2 regions of the Exiguobacterium sp. RM11 genome follow, and region 1 is predicted to be linked to the other one. Evidence: a T-box and tRNA genes for the amino acid it is inferred to sense, from the RefSeq annotation. Region 1 holds a T-box; the other holds one or more tRNA genes.
What was found. The T-box of region 1 lies ahead of argS (arginine--tRNA ligase). A T-box ahead of a tRNA ligase gene usually reads a tRNA of that ligase, here a tRNA-Arg.

Region 1 (3,124 bases):
ACATTTGTTGTTCATGTCGCCCGATCAGATGGATCGTTCTCGACTCAATTTCTTCAAAGACGGCTATGAAATGTTCTCTGACTTTTAATTTTAAAGTTGCTAAATCAAAAGGACCTCAGCGAATGAGGTCCTTTTTTGTATAGCTTACATTTCTTCCGGAGCTTCGACACCGAGTAAGCGGAGTCCTTCCGTCAATACGAGCGTCACTGCCTTCACGAGTGCGAGACGCGATTGTTTGCCTGCATCTTCTTCTAAGACGCGGACATGACCGTAATACTTGTTGAACGCTTGCGCGAGGTCAAGTACGTAGCGGCTGATGATGGATGGTTCGCGGCGTTCATGCGCACGTGTGATGACGTGCGGGAACGCGTTGAGCATCGTGACGACACTCCATGAGTAGTCATCATCTGCACCAGTGAACGGTGAGCCATCGTAGTTCCCTTTACGGAGGAGTGAGTTCGCACGAGCATTCGTGTATTGAACGTAAGGTCCTGTCTCCCCTTCAAACTTGAGCATGCTGTCGAGATCGAATTCGATGTTGTTGATGCGTTCGTTCTTCAAGTCGTGGAAGACGACCGCTCCGACACCGACCATGCGTGCGACGTCTTCTGCGTTCGCAAGGTCCGGATTCTTCTGTTCGATGTTCGCTTGTGCTTTTTCGATTGCTTCTTTCAACACTTCCTCAAGAAGAACGATGCGACCTTTGCGTGTCGACATCTTCTTCCCTTCTTGCAAGATCAAGCCGAACGGTACGTGATGCATGCCATCGACGAAGTCGTAGCCGAGCTTACGAAGAACCGAGAAGAGTTGTTTGAAGTGTAGCGCCTGTTCGCCACCGACGACATAGTTCGCTTGCACGAAGTTGTACGTCTCGTAGCGATAAATCGCTGCTGCCAAGTCGCGTGTCGCATACAATGTCGCGCCATCTTTCTTCTTGATTAGGCATGGTGGCAAATTCTCTTCTTCGAGCGAGACGACCATCGCGCCTTCACTTTCGACTAAGAGATTTTTTTCTTCGAGCATCTCGACGACGCGTCCCATCTTATCATTGTAGAATGCCTCACCATTGAAGCTCTCGAATTTCACACCGAGGAGGTCGTATACTTTTTGGAACTCTTTAAGTGACTCGTCACGGAACCATTGCCAAAGCTCTGTCGCTTCCGCATCGCCGTCTTCAAGCTTCTTGAACCAGGCACGACCCTCGTCTTCGAGTTCCGGCTGTGTCTTCGCTTCTTCGTGGAAGTGAACATATAATTTCAAGAGTTCTGCAATTGGATTGGCGCGTACCGCTTCCTCATCGCCCCACTTCTTGTAGGCAACCATCAATTTCCCGAACTGAGTACCCCAGTCTCCAAGGTGGTTGACGCCGACGACGTCATATCCGTTTTTGCGTGCGATTTGGTTGATCGCATTCCCAATCACCGTCGAACGTAAGTGACCCATCGAGAACGGCTTGGCAATGTTTGGTGACGAGAAGTCCGTCACAATCGTTTCATTACGTGTTGCATGTGTCGCGTACTCTGACTTCTCATCGAGTACCATGTTGATGATTTCTTTTGACACGACGTCACGGCTCAAGAAGACGTTGACGTAAGGTCCTGCCGCCTCGACTTTTGTGAACAGTTCATCATTCAAGTCGTTTGCGATATCTGTCGCAATCATGACAGGTGCTTTACGATAAGCTTTCGCCAATTGGAAACATGGGAACGCGAGGTCACCGTGTGCCTCGTGTTTTGGCTTCTCAATCAATGCTTCAATCTGGTCAATCGTGAGCTCGTCTCCGATGACACGTGCTAACGCTTCTGCGTACTTGCGTTCATAACTCATTTGTATGTCCTCCTTCTTCGTATCACAACTCATAAAAAAAACGCCCTTTGCATAGATGCAAAGAGACGGGAATTCCCGCGGTACCACTCTTCTTGCCTGCATGACGCAGACCGCTTTATGGTGATAACGGTTCCCTCCGGCTATGCCTACTCTCGTTTCGGATAGCATCTCAAAAGTGCGTTTCGCGACGTTTGTCAGCCTAGGCTCTCACCAATCCCCAGGTCGCTTTGTTGACCAAACTATCGTTACTCTCTTTTTCATCGACATTCGTCTATGCGGTTGAAAAGCAATTTCATTATAGAGGATATTCCGTGTATACTCAATGCTAGAATTCAAGCATCATGGAACAGAAGCAGGACTCACACGAAATCGTGACGAATCTTTACTATTAGATCTTGAAATGTCCCATGCTAGGAGGGAACGCATGAACCACTTTCGTAAGATGTCCGTGCTCGGTTGGAGTATATGGAGTGCTTTATTCATCTTCACCATCGCATTATTCGCATTGGATGTCCTACACGCCCCAACGATCGATCCGTTGTCGTTTATTTTAATTTCATTGCTTGTCATCATTTTTCAACTCGACTCGATCGAAGTCAAAGGTGTGTACTTCACATTTTCTGAAAGTATCGTCTTAATTTTATTTTTATTCTTTGGATTTGAAACAGCACTCATCGTCAACCAAATCGGGTTGTTCGTCTTTCAATTCGCCAATTTGAAACCGAAAGTCGCCATCCGTCGCTTCCGCTTCACGTATCCGTGGAATGCCATTACGGCGTACTTAGAGATTGTCATCCCGGCAGCGGTTTATCTCGCCCTCGGTGGGGAGACCGGTCTCGACTTTTATTCGCAAGATTCGTTCGTGCCGCTTGCCGGACTGTTCCTTGCCATCTTCTTAAACACGGTATTCCAAAAATATCAGGTGAAATGGTGGTTCCGCGTCGACATCGCTTTAAGCGACTTTATGAAGATTGCCTTCTACACGTACGTCGTCAGTTTGATTTTCATCTTAGCGGCAGCGTTTTTCCGAGAGACCAACTTACTCGTCGTCAGTAGCATCGCCGCTGCGTTGACATTCTTTATTAAACGTCTCCTCATTCAAAAAGAGCGACAAGATGCATTCAAATCTTTGATTGAGCAATACGATGAAGCGAAAGAGGCCGTTTCCTTGTCACAGAGCGAGGCGCAAGCCATCGAAGTATTTTTAAGTCAATGCGAACAGCTGAATCATTATGATGAAGGGTATGTCGAGTTTAAATTGTTTGAACGCACCCTGTACTTTGATTTAAAGACGCGA
Region 2 (3,124 bases), 1.1 Mb from region 1:
TCTTTCAAAAAGTCGACTTCTCGTCTGAGTACCCGTTCGGTCAGTCCCAAACTCGTTGCGAGTGTCCTGCGGCCAATCGGCTGCATCAAGCGGACATAGTGTAAGATATCGTAACGATGTCGGAGCGTATCGAGCAGGTCAGGGACAATTTGCTTCTGAACGTGAATCAGTTGCTGGATCATGCTCTTACCCCCTCGACTTTCAGTGTGGACAATTTTTGTCCCACTTTTTTATTTGCGTCCCACCGCTACGAGTTCATCTTATCAATCACTTTTCCGTCTGGCAACCCCTTCAAACGTTTTTTTTCGATGTAAGCGTATACTTAACAAAATCTTCAACTTTGTTGTCATCATATCGCCCTTGACTGATGACTTCTCCTTCATGTATGAGAACGGGGATTTCGAAGAGGTACTTCGCCTCGAGATCCTCATCTCCCGTAATATCAATCTGTTCGAGTTCGATCGGATAATCCTCCTGTAGCCATTCGAGCATGACAAGCGCCTCGTCACAGAGCGAACAATTGTCACGTTTATATAAAGTTAGTTTCATTTTCGTCATCCCTTCCATAACTGCCGCTCACGCTCACGTGAGTTGCCGAATCCGAGTTCTTCCCGATAATTCGTCACGGTCCGTCTCGTCACTGGATAGCCGTATCGGGCGAGTTCGTCCGCGAGTGCCTGATCACTTTGCGGGGCCTTCTCCCGTTGAATCAGTTCTGCGAGCGTCCGCTTGATCATGAACGGCGAATGCCCATGACTCGTCGACCTTACGAAAAAGTGTTTCCATTCCATGATCCCGCCCTCGGTCTTCGCGAACTTCCCTTGGATGGCACGTCCGACCGTCGATTCGTGCTTGCCGATTTGTTGCGCGACGGTCCGACGGGTCAGCGGATTGAGGACGAGTTCACCTTTCAACCACTCGGTCTGACGTGACGCGATGACAGCCCATATCTCACGTAACGTCTCGTTCCGCATCGCAAGGGACGTCGTCCACCATTTCGCCTCACGGTCATTCCCAACTCGTGTTGCGTCAAGTTCCGGACTGAACCACGTCGTGACAAGCTCTCCATCTTCGTAACGTACTTCGACTTCCGGGAAGACGTGACCCGTTTCTTCATATAATAATGGACGTTTTGGTAGTGTCGCGACAATTCGCTCTAAACGGGCGAGCTCTTCATCTGAAATCGCGAGCACGCTCGCCATCTGTTTTTGGCTCACGCCACTCTCAATCGCATCAAATACATCGACGACGCGTGGGTCCTCATGTTCAATTGCATGGCGGTACTGACACTCTCGTTCCGTTCTCGCCCCGATTCCCGTCGGTTCAAGAAATAAGAGTGCCTGTCTCGCCTGTTCGATTTGAGTCACGTCGACACCGAACCGCTCCGCCAACACCTCATTCGTATCCGGCAATAATCCTCGATGGTCGAGCAACAAGACGAGTTGCCGTCTCAGCTCTTTCTCCGAGTCGCTGCCGCTTCCTTCTCGAATCTGGGTGAACAGCTTCTCTTCGAACGCGCTCGCCGCATCCGCTACCCATCCGAGATCCCCGCTCCCGATATGAATGTTTGGATTATGGCGCGCCAGACGTGCGAGACGAAACGAGAGCGCCAGACGGTCCGCCTCGAGCACCGGTAGCCGTTGCACAAGGTCTTGCGTCATCTGTTGCTGTTGTACCTGTTTTTGTTCTTGCCGTTGCATCGTTCTCCCCCCTCTTCTCTATTGTAACGAACCCGCTCCGCTTGCGCTCAAAAAAGGATAATGAACAGGATTGCTTTTTCAATAAAACAAATGTATAATAAATTCGTGTCACACACATGCACCCGTAGCTCAGGGGATAGAGCACTGGTTTCCGGTGCCAGGTGTCGGGAGTTCGAATCTCTCCGGGTGTATCAGATGTAGAGGTCAGGCAGATTGCCTGGCCTCTTTTTCGTTTCAGGACGCGAAAATCGTGGAATAGGTGAAAAACGATGACTATCGTTTGACCAACATTGACTATACAGGTATGATGAACTTACAACCTACATAAAGGAGGCAGATTCAATGTTAATTCCAACAGTTATCGAACAGACAGGCCGTGGGGAGCGCGCGTACGACATCTACTCACGCTTGCTCAAAGACCGTATCATCCTTCTCGGAAGTGCGATTGACGACAACGTCGCGAACTCAATCGTCGCACAGCTTCTCTTCCTCGCAGCTGAGGATCCAGAAAAGGACATCTCGCTCTACATCAACAGCCCAGGTGGTTCGATCACAGCGGGCATGGCGATTTACGACACGATGAACTTCATCAAGCCGAACGTGTCGACGATTTGTATCGGAATGGCTGCATCGATGGGTGCCTTCTTGCTCCAAGCCGGTGAAAAAGGAAAACGCTTCGCACTTCCGAACGCAGAAATCATGATTCACCAACCGCTCGGCGGCACACAAGGCCAAGCGTCAGACATTAAGATTCACGCAGAACGCATCATCAAAATGCGTGAGAAATTGAACCAAATCATGGCAGAGAACACTGGACAGCCACTTGAAGTCATCGAGCGCGACACAGAGCGTGACTACTTCATGGCAGCTGACCAAGCGAAAGACTACGGTCTCATCGACAAAGTCATGACACGCTAATCATACAAAAGACGTTTCCCGATCAATCGGGAAACGTCTTTTTCTATTCGATGGGCATCCAGACTTCAATCATGTCGTCCTCTCCGCCTTGACCGTGAATATAACGTTCAAAGTCGACGGCGTCGCGAAGCATCACGTCTGGAACGTTTAACAGTTGTTCGTACGTCGTAGGAATCATCGGGATACCCCCTTCGACCGTCGCGACGATATAGTTCCCTTCGGTCAGTTCGACTTGTCGCGATCCTTCCCCACTCACAGGCTTCGTCATGCCAGCCACATAGCCGTTCTCATGCGGTAGGCAGACGCCGTATGACTCATCCGTCGTCAATTCTGGTTGGAGTCTGGCCCACACGCGTGGGATGTCCTCTAACGTACTCGCGTATCCGTAGACTGTAATCGGTTCACGCAATGTTTCGTATCGAATGTTCATGTCATTCCCTCCTGACTGCATCGACCGAATCTGTCTCTCGATTTGGCAAAGCTGTTCGATTTCTTTCCTGACTTCA

Region 2: it encodes a tRNA-Arg, which carries the amino acid that the T-box ahead of argS (arginine--tRNA ligase) is inferred to sense. The anticodon was not compared.

Annotation. Positions count from the first base shown of each region.
Region 1 is NZ_CM187558.1:2,543,862-2,546,985, forward strand. It holds gene AC5LIL_RS13300 (hypothetical protein) at 1-88, shown strand, start outside; gene argS (arginine--tRNA ligase) at 145-1,827, opposite strand; T-box leader at 1,886-2,097, opposite strand; gene AC5LIL_RS13310 (GGDEF domain-containing protein) at 2,252-3,124, shown strand, end outside.
Region 2 is NZ_CM187558.1:826,637-829,760, reverse strand. It holds gene AC5LIL_RS04410 (sugar-binding transcriptional regulator) at 1-182, opposite strand, end outside; gene AC5LIL_RS04405 (glutaredoxin family protein) at 292-549, opposite strand; gene AC5LIL_RS04400 (RNA polymerase factor sigma-54) at 555-1,700, opposite strand; tRNA gene AC5LIL_RS04395 (tRNA-Arg) at 1,819-1,891, shown strand; gene clpP (ATP-dependent Clp endopeptidase proteolytic subunit ClpP) at 2,043-2,618, shown strand; gene AC5LIL_RS04385 (MerR family transcriptional regulator) at 2,662-3,124, opposite strand, start outside.